DNA from 3 places in the Neptunomonas sp. ABH4_499 genome. Region 2 is predicted to be linked to each of the others. Evidence: predicted binding sites of a transcription regulator. Region 2 holds the regulator's gene; each other region holds the start of a gene.
What was found. Region 2 encodes sigma-54, which starts transcription at its own class of promoters, with help from an activator protein. Its sites were predicted from a motif close to TGGCACNNNNNTTGCTNT; they were not measured.

Region 1: the regulator sigma-54 is predicted to act here: its motif matches at 1,742-1,759, upstream of hmpA (NO-inducible flavohemoprotein).
Region 3: the regulator sigma-54 is predicted to act here: its motif matches at 3,467-3,484, upstream of glnA (glutamate--ammonia ligase).

What each region holds. Positions count from the first base shown of each region.
Region 1 is NZ_JBSWXK010000010.1:56,054-60,543, reverse strand. Features, by position in the region: gene ACXAF9_RS11705 (TetR family transcriptional regulator C-terminal domain-containing protein) at 1-483, shown strand, start outside; gene hmpA (NO-inducible flavohemoprotein) at 484-1,707, opposite strand; gene norR (nitric oxide reductase transcriptional regulator NorR) at 1,908-3,521, shown strand; gene ACXAF9_RS11690 (N-acetyltransferase family protein) at 3,472-3,972, opposite strand; gene ACXAF9_RS11685 (hypothetical protein) at 4,145-4,490, shown strand, end outside.
Region 2 is NZ_JBSWXK010000006.1:109,126-113,615, forward strand. Features, by position in the region: gene mgtE (magnesium transporter) at 1-91, opposite strand, end outside; gene ACXAF9_RS08005 (HPr family phosphocarrier protein) at 225-494, opposite strand; gene rapZ (RNase adapter RapZ) at 514-1,386, opposite strand; gene ptsN (PTS IIA-like nitrogen regulatory protein PtsN) at 1,390-1,851, opposite strand; gene hpf (ribosome hibernation promoting factor) at 1,871-2,161, opposite strand; gene ACXAF9_RS08025 (RNA polymerase factor sigma-54) at 2,203-3,753, opposite strand; gene lptB (LPS export ABC transporter ATP-binding protein) at 3,791-4,490, opposite strand, start outside.
Region 3 is NZ_JBSWXK010000026.1:24,962-29,451, forward strand. Features, by position in the region: gene ntrC (nitrogen regulation protein NR(I)) at 1-662, opposite strand, end outside; gene glnL (nitrogen regulation protein NR(II)) at 659-1,729, opposite strand; gene glnA (glutamate--ammonia ligase) at 1,975-3,381, opposite strand; gene typA (translational GTPase TypA) at 3,749-4,490, shown strand, end outside.

The sequences.
Region 1 (4,490 bases), on a different contig from region 2:
TATTTTAAGAACAAGTTGGGGTTGTATGCGGCGGTGTTATCGCAAGTGATCGATCTTTGGGATCACTCACTCAATGAGTTAACCGCCGACTTACACCCTCGTGATGTATTGCCTAACTACATTGCCGAGAAGATCCGCTTCTCTCGTGAATACCCATTGGCCTCGCGGTTATTCGCCAAAGAGATCATCAGCGGTTCGCCGCTGTTAAAAGCCTACTTTGAAGATGATTACGCCAAGTGGTTTTCGAGCCGTATTGCGGTGTTTCAAGCTTGGATTGATCAAGGCAAGATGGACCCCATTGACCCTGAGCATCTGATCTTTTTGCTTTGGTCTTCCACCCAGCATTACGCCGATTTTGGTGTACAGATCGAATCGGCCTTGGGGCGATCCCCGCTGGCCGATCACGATTTTGATAAAGCCACTCGCACGTTAACCCATATCCTGCTTAAGGGGTGCGGTGTGGATAGCTCAACTCCCCTTTGATTAGGCTTCAAGCGATTGGTGCGGGCCAAACAACTCGTAATGGATCTGGCTATCGTCCACCCCGTGCGCTTTAAGTTGCTGATAGACCGCCTTCATGAACCCGATGGGGCCGCAAAGGTAGATCTCAGCCTGCTGAAGGGGCAGGTTCGGTGCATCCGAAAGCGTCATTTGCCCTTCGAATTGATATTCGGATGTTTCATTTTGTGCCCTTTGGTACCAGGTGTAAGTGGTTAACGCCAAGTTACCTTTAAGAGCTTCGGTGCGCGCTTTAAAGGCGTGCGTGTCTTGGCTATCGGTGGCGTGCAGATAAAAGATCGGAGCACTGTTGGCTGAGTCCGTTTCTGCAGTCGTTTTCTGGGCCAAAGATTCGAGGATCGATTGCATCGGCGTTAATCCAACCCCAGCACTGATCAACACGAGCGGTTTGGGAGAGGCTTTGAACACAAAATCCCCCGCGGGCGCGTAGGCTTCGATCACATCCCCCTCTTTGATTTCATCGTGAAGGTAGCAGGATACGACACCCGCAGGTGCGCCATGGCCCCGATCTTCTCGGCGAACTGAGATGCGATACGAGCGAGCGTTAGGCGCATCCGAAAGCGAATATTGACGGATTTCCGTGTACGGCGAATGGTTCGGCTGCACAGAGATACTTAAATACTGCCCGGCTTGATAGTCTAAGACCGCTTGTCCATCTTCTGGCACCAGCACAAAGCTAGTGATAAGGGAGGATTCGACGCGCTTTTCTTGGACGATGAAGCGGCGCAGTCCTTCCCAGCCACCTTTATGACTTGCATGCTCTTGATAGATCGCTGCCTCTCGTTGGATAAAGACATCCGCTAATACGCCGTAGGCTTCACTCCATGCCTCTTCCACCTCGGGGGTAAAGGCCTCGCCAGCTAATTCGCGCAGGGTTTCGATCAGATGATGGCCGACCACTTGGTAATGCTCTGGCTGAACATTAAACCCGGTGTGTTTTTGCGCGATGCGCTCGATGGCGCTTTTTAACGCCGCCGGGTTTTCGATATGGTGAGCGTAGGCGGCAATGGCATCAAACAGAGCGACCTTTTGTGCGCCCGAGTGCTGGTGGCTTAGGTTAAAGATGTTTTTAAGCTCTGGGTGATGTGTAAACAGGCGGCGATAAAAGTGATCGGTAATGGCTACGCCTGCGCTTGCTAAAAGTGGAATGGTCGCTTTTACGGTATCAATATGGTGTTGGGTTAACATGTTCGCTCCTGATCGTAAGATGAATATCCTTCCTAGAGCGAGCTTTATGCCGTGTTTTAAAAATACAATAAAATCAATTGTTTATTATTTTCTCGAATAATAAATAGGTCAAAAAGACCTAATATAAAAAAGGTCTAATTGACACATAAGTGTTTTTGAAACACATTGGCTTGAGGGTAAAAATCAAGGAGTGGCACACAATGAAAGACGTAAGCCCAACGGCGTTGGTGGATCTGTCGATGGACCTTGCAAGGTCCCTGCATAACGATGATCGTTTCGAGCGCCTTTTGGATGCGGTGCGAAAATGCATCGCCTGTGATGCGATCGTGCTTTTGGTGTGTGATCACGATACCTTGCGACCACTGGCTCAACAAGGCTTACATTCGGACGTTTTGGGTCGACGCTTTCTCATAGATGATCATCCTCGTTTTCAGGCCATGATGGAGCAAGGCGCGCCCATCAGCTTCCCCGCCGACTCCGCTCTGCCAGACCCATACGATGGCTTGGTATTGGGCCACAATGGCGAGCTTCCGATCCATGCTTGCTTAGGCATTCCGCTGATCCGAAACCAGCGCATTTTAGGGGTATTAACCCTAGATAGCTTAACCGCCGGGGCCTTTGATGCCTTAAGTCGTTACACCTTGGATGTGATTGGCACGTGCGCAGGAGCAACGCTCGACACCGCGCTGACCATGGCGCAACTTGAGCGACAATCACTGCAGCAACAGCAGATGGTCTCGGAGCTAAATCAGCACACCTTACAACGTACCGGTTCCGAGTTGATTGGCCAAAGTGCGGTGATGCAGTCTTTAAAACGGGAGATATCGCTGGTGGCGATCTCCCCTTATACCGTGCTCATCGAAGGTGAGACCGGCGTTGGTAAAGAGCGCGTAGCCGCGCAGTTACATCAAGAATCACCGCGTGCCGACACCCCGCTGGTCTATGTGAATTGCGCCGCCCTGCCCGAGAATTTGATAGAAAGTGAGCTTTTTGGCCATAAAAAAGGCGCGTTTACCGGTGCAGATCAGGATCGGACGGGCAAATTCCGCTTAGCCGATGGCGGCACTTTGTTTTTGGACGAGATAGGCGAAATCCCACTGGCGGCACAAAGTAAGTTGTTGCGTGCGCTGCAAGAGCAAGAGATTCAACCGGTCGGCCAAGATACCACCGACATGGTGGATGTACGTGTCATCGCTGCAACTAACCGAGATTTGGCCAAAGAAGTCGAGGCAGGCCGTTTTCGAGCAGACTTGTATCATCGGTTATCCGTTTACCCCATCCATATCCCTCCACTGCGCGAACGTGAAGGTGATGTCGCCTTACTGGCCGGTTTTTTTGCTGAACAACTGCGCCACCGTTTAGGCCTTGAGCAGATCATCTTAAGTCCAGACGTGTCGCTTACGCTTGCCCAATATGACTGGCCGGGAAATGTGCGGGAGCTTGAACATGTGATCAGCCGAGCGGCCTTAAGAGCTCGCGCGCGTGAGGCCTCATTAAAGATAAAGATCACCCCTGCTGACCTTGAGCACCTAACGCTGCGGGTCAGTGAAGCGCCCACCCAAACGCCCCAAGAACCCGATGGCCATCTGGCGATACAAGGCGGACTTCGCCAAGCGACGGAAGTGTTTCAGCGGCTTTATATCTATCAAACCTTGCAAGAAGCCGGCGGCAATTGGTCCGGAGCCGCCCGCAGGCTCGAGGTCGATCGCGCCAACCTAACGCGCTTGGCTAAGCGCCTGGGGATTCAAGTTAAGCGGAGGGTGGTTAAAGCGCCTTCTGCATCCAAAGAAGATCTAAAAACCGATCAAACTTGAAGCCAACGCCTTTCATCAGACCTGTGGATTCAAATCCGAGTTTCTCATGCAACGCGATGGACCCTGTATTGTTGGCTTCGATGCCGGCTACCATGACTTTTTTGCCAAGGGCCTTGGCTTCATCCAATAAAGCGGCCAACAAGGCGCGTCCTGCGCCTTGGCCTTGAGCGGACTCGGCCACATACACAGAATGCTCAACGGTAAATCGATAGCCCTCAAACGGTCGCCAATCCCCGAAAGAGGCGTAACCGAGCACTCTGTCTTGATCATCGACGGCCACAAGAATGGGGTAGCCTTGTGCACGTCGCGCCTGAAACCAAGCGACTCGGTTTTCTAACGAAACCGTAGTTTCGTTCCAGATGGCGGTGGTGTTCTGCACCGCATGGTTATAGATCTCGGTGATGGCGGGTAAGTCAGCTTCGGTGCAAGATCGTACAAATACAGTAGGCATGTGTAACCTTGATTTTAGGGTAGGTGATATAGTAAAAATACTAACCGATATTGTAATTAGCTCAAGGATGGAGCAATGCAAAATGTCAGTCACCTCCTTCTGTATTACTCGTTCAAGAGTTTCGTTTGCCTACATGGGCACCACACGCATTTATCGAAAATAAAGGATAACTATGTATAGCTTAGCCAAAGCATGTTTATGGGTATGTTTATCTCTATTTAGCCCTCTCTCTTTTTCGAGCGATGAGGTCGTATTTCTAAATCAATTCGTTATAGATGATACACATGTTAATGATTTTAATGAGTTTTATAGTAGCTTCTCTGAAGCAGTAGAAAATAAAGATTATGAGCGTGTGAGTGAACGAGTCTCTTTTCCTCTTGAAGTAAGGGGCGAACTAGATGATGACTATGAATTTGAAATCCAACCAAAAGATTTTTCTAATTTCTTCAAGTTGATGATGCGGTCAACATATCATGTAATTATTGAAGATAAAGAAATTACTATGAGCTACGAAGAGG
Region 2 (4,490 bases):
TATTCAGCGTAAAACGAACCTGCTGAAAAGCACCGGATTCCAGAGCCGAAGAAAGCGTTGAGTGAGCTGAGTTGTCTTCACGGGTCGTCATAGAAGCGTGGTACCTCAGAACAGGCGACACAAAGCCGCGTAAATAGGGCGCTGATGAATATGGCGGCTAGTATAGCGAAAAGTAATGACCGGTAAAGCGTCAATCAGGCAGGTGTTGCATGATTGAAACGAAGTCACTCTTCCTCATCAAATCGGTTATTAATCAGGGATTCAATGGCGCTCATCGCCTCACCCTGATCGTCACCAGAGATGCGCACCGTTAACTCGGTGCCCTTGCTGGCGGCCAGCATCATCACAGACATAATGCTTTTGCCATCGACCTCACGACCATCTTTAATCAGGTACACATCCGACGAAAAGCGCGTTGTGGTACCGATCAGTTTTGCTGCCGCGCGGGCGTGCAGTCCCAACTTGTTGATGATTGTGATGTTCTTTTCCAGCATCTCTTTATTATTTCCGGAATTAATGGGTGTTTTTCGATGTGCTTAGCTCGCGATGGCGAACGTTTACATTGTCGTTAGAGTGCACAAAGTGTGCAGTTAATCGCTCGGCTAAATAAACAGAGCGGTGCTGTCCACCGGTACAACCAATGCCTACGGTGACGTAGCTTCGGTTGTTGTCTGCAAAGTGGGGCAGCCAACGTTCCATGTAGCTTTTGATATCCTCAAACATGGACTCTACCAAGGCATCGCCTTCTAAAAAGTCGATGACCGATTGATCCAGGCCGGAGTAGCGGCGCAGCTCCGATACCCAGTAAGGATTAGGTAATACCCTGACATCAAACACCATGTCAACATCCATCGGTACACCGTGCTTAAATCCGAACGATTCAAACTGCAGTGAGAGCGCTTGGGTTTTTCGATCGGCTATGCGCAGTTTGATCAGATCACGCAGGTCATACAGTGACATATGCGATGTATCGATTTTGAGATCCGCGATCTCTGCGATGGGCTCTAGAAGCGCTTCTTCGTATTCAATGGCCTCGGACAGGCCGCGATTCTTGGTCGACATAGGGTGGCGTCGACGGGTCGAGCTGTAGCGTTTGATCAGCGTCTCTTGCGCGCAACCAATGAACAGAAGTTCGGCTTGGATGTTGGAGCGCGATTTGAAGTCTTGCCAAATCTCCGGCAGCTTTTCGAGGTTGCTGGTCAGATTTCGAGCGTCCACGCACACTGCGATCTTTTTCATTGTCGCCTCCTCTTCGAGGTGGCGAATCAAATCAGGGATCAGTAGTGCAGGTAGATTATCAATGCAATAAAAACCGATGTCTTCAAGAGCCTGAAGGGCAGAACTCTTACCCGATCCTGATAGGCCGCTGATGATCACCAGTTTCATGCTTTAGGTTCCAAATACAGTTTGAGCGATGCGCAGTAAATCTTCGTCGGACTGCGCGCTTCTAAGTTGGGCTCGGCAGCTTTCTTGGCTGAAGGATTCGGCCAGTTTGGCCAAGGTGTCTAGGTGTTCGTCACACGCCTCTTCAGGGACCAGTAAAAAGAACAACAGGTCGACGGGGCGTTGGTCGATGGCGTCAAAATCGATGGGTTCGCTTAGGGTAAATAAAGCCCCCATAGCGGTATCGATTCCGGCAAGACGGCAGTGGGGAATGGCAACGCCCTCCCCAATACCGGTACTGCCCAATCTCTCTCGTCCGATGAGTCCAGTGAATACAGCATCCTGATCAACCTCTTCACCGGCTGATTCTGCAATCAACTTGCTGGCGGTTTCTAATACGCGCTTTTTGCTAATGCCTTCTACGGCGTGAAGCGTTCTTGAAGGTGAAAGCAATGAGAGTATGGGCATAAGTGATGTAACGCCTTACTTATTTGTGGCTCTTGAGTTTTTCTTTGTGCTTAATGATTTGGCGGTCCAGTTTGTCGGTTACCGCATCAATCGCTGCATACATATCTGTGTGTTCGCTCGTTGCAAAGACTTCGCCGCCTGCGATGTGCATGCCAGCTTCTGCTATTTGACGTTGCTTATCAACACTCAGGGTCACTTGGACATTGGTGATGTTATCAAAATGCCTTTCCAGTTTATCAAACTTGGTGTGGACATATTCGGTCAGTGCATCTGTCAGTTCTAAGTGGTGACCTGTGATATTGATCTGCATACATGTCTCCTTAGACGATTGTTCGTCGTAGTGAGTCGTTATTAAACCAGACGCTTTCTTTCGTTAGAAGGGGCGATGCCCATCGCTTCGCGATATTTGGCAATCGTTCTTCGAGCGACCTGGATTCCCTCTGCATCAAGTAATTGAGCAATTTTACTGTCACTTAAAGGTTTAGCAGGATTTTCGGCCGCTATCAGTTTTTTTATCACGGCGCGAATGGCGGTTGACGATGCAGCACCACCATCATTGGTGCTGACATGGCTTGAGAAGAAGTACTTCAACTCAAAGATACCCCTTGGGGTATGCATGTATTTTTGGGTGGTCACACGCGATATCGTGGACTCGTGCATTTCGACTGCTTCGGCAATGTCATGCAACACCATTGGCTTCATGGCCTCCTCGCCGTACTCCAGAAAATCCGACTGCCTTTCAACAATCTGACTCGCAACTTTGAGTAGGGTTTCATTTCGGCTCATTAAACTCTTGATAAACCAACGTGCTTCTTGCAAGTGATTCTTCAAGTAGGTGTTATCAGCACTGGAGTCAGCTCGGCGGATGAGGTCGGCATACTGAGTGTTGATTCGAAGGCTAGGCGATGCATCGGAATTGAGTCGGGCTATCCACACGCCTTTGACTTTTTCAACGAATACATCGGGGATAACGTACTCCGCCTGGCTGGAAGAGATCATCGCGCCAGGTTGCGGGTTCAGCGATTGAATCAAAAGAATCATCGCTTGTAACTGTGGCTCTTTGACGCGCAGCTTACGCATCAGCTGTTTGTAATCGCGACTACCCAGCAAATGGATGTGATTCAGGCACAGCTGGAGCGTCTGCTCAAACAGCGGCGGTTTTTCTGGTAACTGCTTAAGCTGGATGGCTAAACACTCACCCAAGTCTCGGGCACCGACACCGGGTGGATCAAACTGCTGAATGCGGTGCAATACCGCTTCGATCTCTTCAATTTCGGTGTCTTGGAACTGCTCGGGTTCTTGCCGTTTGAAATCCTCAAGGAGCTCTTCGGTTGTGGTGCGAAGGTAGCCCTCAGGGTCGATCGCATCGATGATCGCCTCAGCAACCATTCGGTCTTCTAAGCTCATACGGGTTAGGTTGAGCTGCCAATGAAGATGATCTTGCAGGGTTTCTTCGGCCGTGTCGTTGGACTCCATAAAGTCATCGTCGTCACGGTGGGTGGTACTGCCTGAGCTGCTGGACGCGGTCTGGAAGGTGTCGTCCCAACTGGAGTCGGTTGAGAGCTCCGCTGGAATATCATCGTTCCATTGATCATCGACAGAGGCCGTATCAGCCATCTCGGCTGAGTCATTGCGCTCTTGTTGAGTCTCGCTGGCTTGAGCGGTGTAGTCTTCTTGTGAGTAATCGTCGGACTCAGCGCGCTCGTTATTGTCGTTGCCGGCCGAGTTGGAGTCTAACTCATCTCCCTCTTCATTGGTCTCCAGCATCGGGTTGCTTTCAAGCGCCGACTGAATCTCTTGCTGAAGGTCCAATGTTGATAACTGCAATAAGCGAATCGCCTGTTGCAGTTGTGGGGTCATGGTCAGGTGCTGACCCATTTTGAGTTGTAATGACTGCTTCATAAACTCCGCATCTACTCCAATAACACAGGTCGGTCAATTACAGCCGGAAGGACTCGCCAAGATAGGCGGCTTTCACTTGCTCATTGGCTAAAATATCAGCCGGTGCGCCTTCGGCTAGAATGACACCTTCACTGACGATATACGCTTTTTCACAAATGTCTAACGTTTCACGTACGTTATGGTCAGTGATTAACACCCCAATACCTCGTGATTGTAGGTGCTTTACGGTCTCTTTAATATCGTTGACCGAGATCGGATCGACGCCAGCAAAGGGCTCATCCAATAGAATGAATTTAGGTTCGGACGCGAGTGCCCTTGCGATCTCAACACGACGGCGTTCGCCGCCGGATAGGCTCATGCCTAGGCTGTCGCGGATGTGCGTAATGTGGAACTCTTGTAACAGGTTTTCAAGAGTGGCTTTACGATCACTTGGGGACAGATCTTTTCTAAGCTCAAGAATCGACATCAGGTTGTCTTCGACACTCAGCTTTCGAAAGATCGACGCCTCTTGCGGCAGATACCCAATACCTTGACGAGCACGATCGTGCATGGCGAAGGCCGTAATGTCTTGATCATTGATGAAGATCTGGCCTTTGTCGGCTTTAACCAAGCCAACAATCATGTAAAAACAGGTGGTTTTACCGGCGCCGTTTGGGCCCAGTAAACCGACGATCTCGCCGGCTTTGACCGTCATTGATACGTCACGTACCACGTGGCGTTTTTTGTACGACTTCGCC
Region 3 (4,490 bases), on a different contig from region 2:
GCCCCTGTGAATGCGCCTTTTTCGTGACCAAAGAGTTCTGATTCGATCAGATCTTTTGGAATGGCCGCCATGTTCAGCGGAATAAACGGCTGACTCGCGCGCGGGCTGTGCTTGTGAAGCGCATGGGCCACCAGCTCTTTACCAGTACCGGACTCACCGTTGATCAACACCGTGATGTTCGAGTGCGACAGACGCCCGATGGCGCGAAACACCTCTTGCATGGCAGGCGCTTCACCGATGATCTCAGCGGTGTCGAACTCCTCTTCCATCGCTTCTTCGGATTTTTGCTCGTGAGCGTGTTCAACGGCGCGCTTCACTAGACTTACCGCCTCATCCACATCGAAAGGTTTTGGCAGATATTCAAACGCGCCACCTTGATACGATGCCACGGCGCTGTCGAGGTCCGAATGCGCTGTCATGATAATCACCGGCATGGTCGCGTAAGCGGCACGGATCTGATCAAGCATTTCGAGACCATCAGTCCCCGGCATACGGATGTCACTGACGATGGTGTCCGGCACTTCATGCTTCAGTTGCTTCAAGAGATCATCGGCGGTTTCAAAGGTACGAATCTCAAAGCCCAGTTGATCCAATGCTCTCTCTAACACCCAACGAATCGACCGATCATCGTCCACTATCCATACTTTGCCGGACATTTTCATTCTTTTAGCTCCAAAGGAATATACAGTGAGAAACGTGTGCAGCCAGGTTCGCTGGAACATTCAATCAAACCATGATGCTGGTTGATGATCGATTGAGCGATCGACAAGCCAAGCCCAGACCCTTCAGCACGGCCGCTGATCATGGGATAAAAGACATTACTCAGCATCTCTGCTGGAATACCGGGGCCATTGTCGATGATGTCTAAACAACACACTAAGCGATGACGCTCTGAACCGAGCGTCACCTGTCGTTTGGCACGTGTTTTTAGGGTAATCAGCGGGTCTGCCGTTCCGCTTTCTTGAAGCGCCTGCATGGCATTGCGCACAATATTTAGGACCGCTTGGATCAGCTGCTCGGTATCCCCAGCAAATTCTGGGATACTCGGGTCATAATCCTTCACAAACTGAAGACGCCCTTCGCTTTCTACATTCACCAAGGTACAAACACGCTCAAGCACAGCATGCACGTTCACCTCTTCCACCTTAGGCAGTTTGTGCGGACCTAATAAGCGATCGACCAAATTACGTAGACGATCCGCCTCTTCTATGATGATCTGGGTGTATTCGTGCAGATTTTCATCGGCCAGTTCACGCTCCAATAATTGCGCCGCACCTCGGATACCACCCAGCGGATTTTTGATCTCATGCGCCATGCCGCGCACCAGATTACGGGTAGTTGCATGCCGATTTAGCAGCTCCTCCTCACGCTCGATCCGCAACAGGCGATCCCGAGCCTGTATCTCGATCAGCAATGCGGTGTTCTTCCCCACCAACATCGGATTAACACTGTAATCGACGGTAATCTCGTGGCCGTTCATGGCACGCAACTTCGCTTCACGACGTGTGTAGGCATGGCCCGATACAACCGTCGACTTCAGCACCGAGATCTCTTCCGGATCCTGGGAGAGCCAATCTTCGACCTGACAGGCACTTAAGCGCTTTGCTGTCGCCTCGAGCAACATCTCGGCTGCCGGGTTCATGTATTCAATCTGAAGGGACTCATCAAGCAGGATCACACTGGTCGATAAGTTTTCTAAGATGTGCTTGTGCGTTCTATTTATGAACATCCTTGATGCCACCTATTCGTTTCATCTGAAAATGCAAAAATGGAGCCAACTATCTATTTTTACTCGCATTTCCCGCAATCCCTTGAACTCCGTAAGTATTTACGCCTTATCTTTAAGCAGAGCGCACCACAAGAGTGCACCAAAGCAGTGCAGACCCGCAAGCCTCTTTTCAACGAAATCAACCGCACAGAATTGCAGGCAAAAAAAAACCTCCCAGAGGGAGGCTTTTTTGTTACGAATCCGTATTACACAGAGTAGTACAGGTCGTATTCCAGTGGGTGAGTTGTCTGACTGATCTTCTGAGCTTCCTCAGTTTTCAGATCGATGTAAGCGTCGATCATGTCGTCAGTGAATACACCGCCTTTGGTCAAGAATTCACGGTCTGCATCCAGTGCAGCCAGTGCTTCTTCCAAAGAAGCTGCTACTTGAGGGATTTGAGCCGCTTCTTCAGCTGGCAGATCGTACAGGTCTTTGTCCGCAGACTCGCCTGGGTGGATCTTGTTCTGGATACCGTCTAGACCCGCCATCATCAGCGCAGCGAACGCCAAGTATGGGTTAGCGATTGGGTCAGGGAAACGAGTCTCGATACGACGCGCTTTTTCGCTTGTTACGTATGGGATACGGATAGAAGCAGAACGGTTACGAGCTGAGTAAGCCAGCATTACAGGCGCTTCGAAGCCAGGAACCAGACGCTTGTAAGAGTTAGTACCCGGGTTAGTGATCGCATTCAGCGCTTTAGCGTGCTTGATGATACCACCGATGTAGAACAGAGCTGTTTCGCTCAGGCCAGCGTACGCATCACCTGCGAAGATGTTTTTGCCATCTTTCGTCAAAGATTGGTGAACGTGCATACCAGAACCGTTGTCACCAACGATTGGCTTAGGCATAAAGGTAGCTGTTTTGCCGTAAGCGTGAGCAACGTTGTGTACGCAGTATTTCAGTACTTGTACTTCGTCTGCTTTTTTAACCAGAGTGTTAGCACCCGCACCGATCTCACACTGACCAGCCGTTGCTACTTCGTGGTGGTGTACTTCAACGTCCAGACCCATTGCCGTCATAGCGTTACACATGTTGCCACGCAGATCGTGCAGGGAATCAACGGGTGGTACTGGGAAGTAACCGCCTTTAACACGTGGACGGTGACCTGTGTTACCGCCTTCGAACTTGCTGCTAGAAGACCAAGCCGCTTCTTCAGAAGAAACTGTGTAACCACAGCCACTCATGTCAGCGTGGAAGTGAACTTCGTCGAAGATGAAGAATTCTGGTTCTGGACCGAAGAAAGCCGTGTCAGCGATACCTGTAGATTTCAGGTACTCTTCTGCACGCTTAGCAACAGAACGTGGGTCACGCTCGTAACCTTGGCCAGTAGCAGGCTCAACGATGTCACAACGAACGATAACTGTTGATTCTTCAGCAAATGGATCCATTACAGATGCGCTGTCGTCTGGCAGCAGGATCATGTCAGATTCGTTAATGCCCTTCCAACCTTGGATAGAAGAACCATCAAACATTTTGCCTTCTTCAAAGAAGTCATCACCCATCTGATGAACAGGGATGGTTACGTGCTGTTCTTTACCTTTAGTATCAGTGAAACGCAGATCAACCCACTTCACTTCATTTTCTTCGATTAACTTCAGAGTCTTCTCTGACATTTGGCTCTCTCCACATTTAGAATTTGCCAGACGCGTTATGACAATCGCTCGTCTACCGTTAGGCTTTTTGCTAGTTGGAATCTAAATAGCAAATCTTATGCCACCTCACCAACGCCCAAAAACGGGCATTTCGCGCACCCTCAGGGAACATTAACGCACCAACTTGAAACACACCAACAAAATACGCACCAAAACAATGCAAAAACAGAGTCAGGCATGGTCCGATTTGAGGCTTTTCGCATCTTACTCCATGCAATAAAAAAGTGCTCCCCTAAATAATCTTCGTTACCTTCAAATTAACCGAATGTCTACAAAATAAACTGTGTATAATGCGCGCTTTGTAAACAATCCCACTAGGTATCTCCACGTGATTGAGAAGCTGAGAAATATCGCCATCATTGCGCACGTTGACCATGGTAAAACCACACTGGTCGACAAACTGTTGTCGCAATCTGGCACACTGGGCCGCCGTGACGAAGGCGCCGAACGCATCATGGACTCCAACGACCAGGAAAAAGAACGCGGCATCACCATCCTGGCGAAAAACACCGCTATCGAATGGAACGGCTACCACATCAACATCGTTGATACCCCTGGGCACGCCGACTTCGGTGGTGAGGTTGAGCGCGTACTGTCGATGGTTGATTGCGTATTGCTGTTGGTTGACGCCGTTGATGGCCCAATGCCTCAGACTCGATTCGTAACTCAAAAAGCGTTCGACCAAGGCCTGAACCCAATCGTGGTGGTTAACAAGGTTGACCGTCCAGGCGCGAACCCAGACCAAGCGGTTGATAAAGTATTCGACCTGTTTGACTCTTTAGGTGCGACCGATGAACAGCTGGACTTCCCGATCATCTACGCTTCAGCCCTGAACGGTATCGCCGGTACAGAGCACGAGAACCTAGCGGACGACATGACTCCGCTGTTCGAAGCGATCGTATCTAACGTAGCGCCACCCGAAGTTGACCAAGACGGTCCTTTCCAAATGCAGATCTCTGCTCTGGATTACAACAGCTACGTAGGTGTTATCGGTGTCGGCCGTGTTAAACGTGGCGTGGCTAAGCTGAACCAACCTGTGAAAATCATCGACCGTGAAGGCAAAGTCCGCT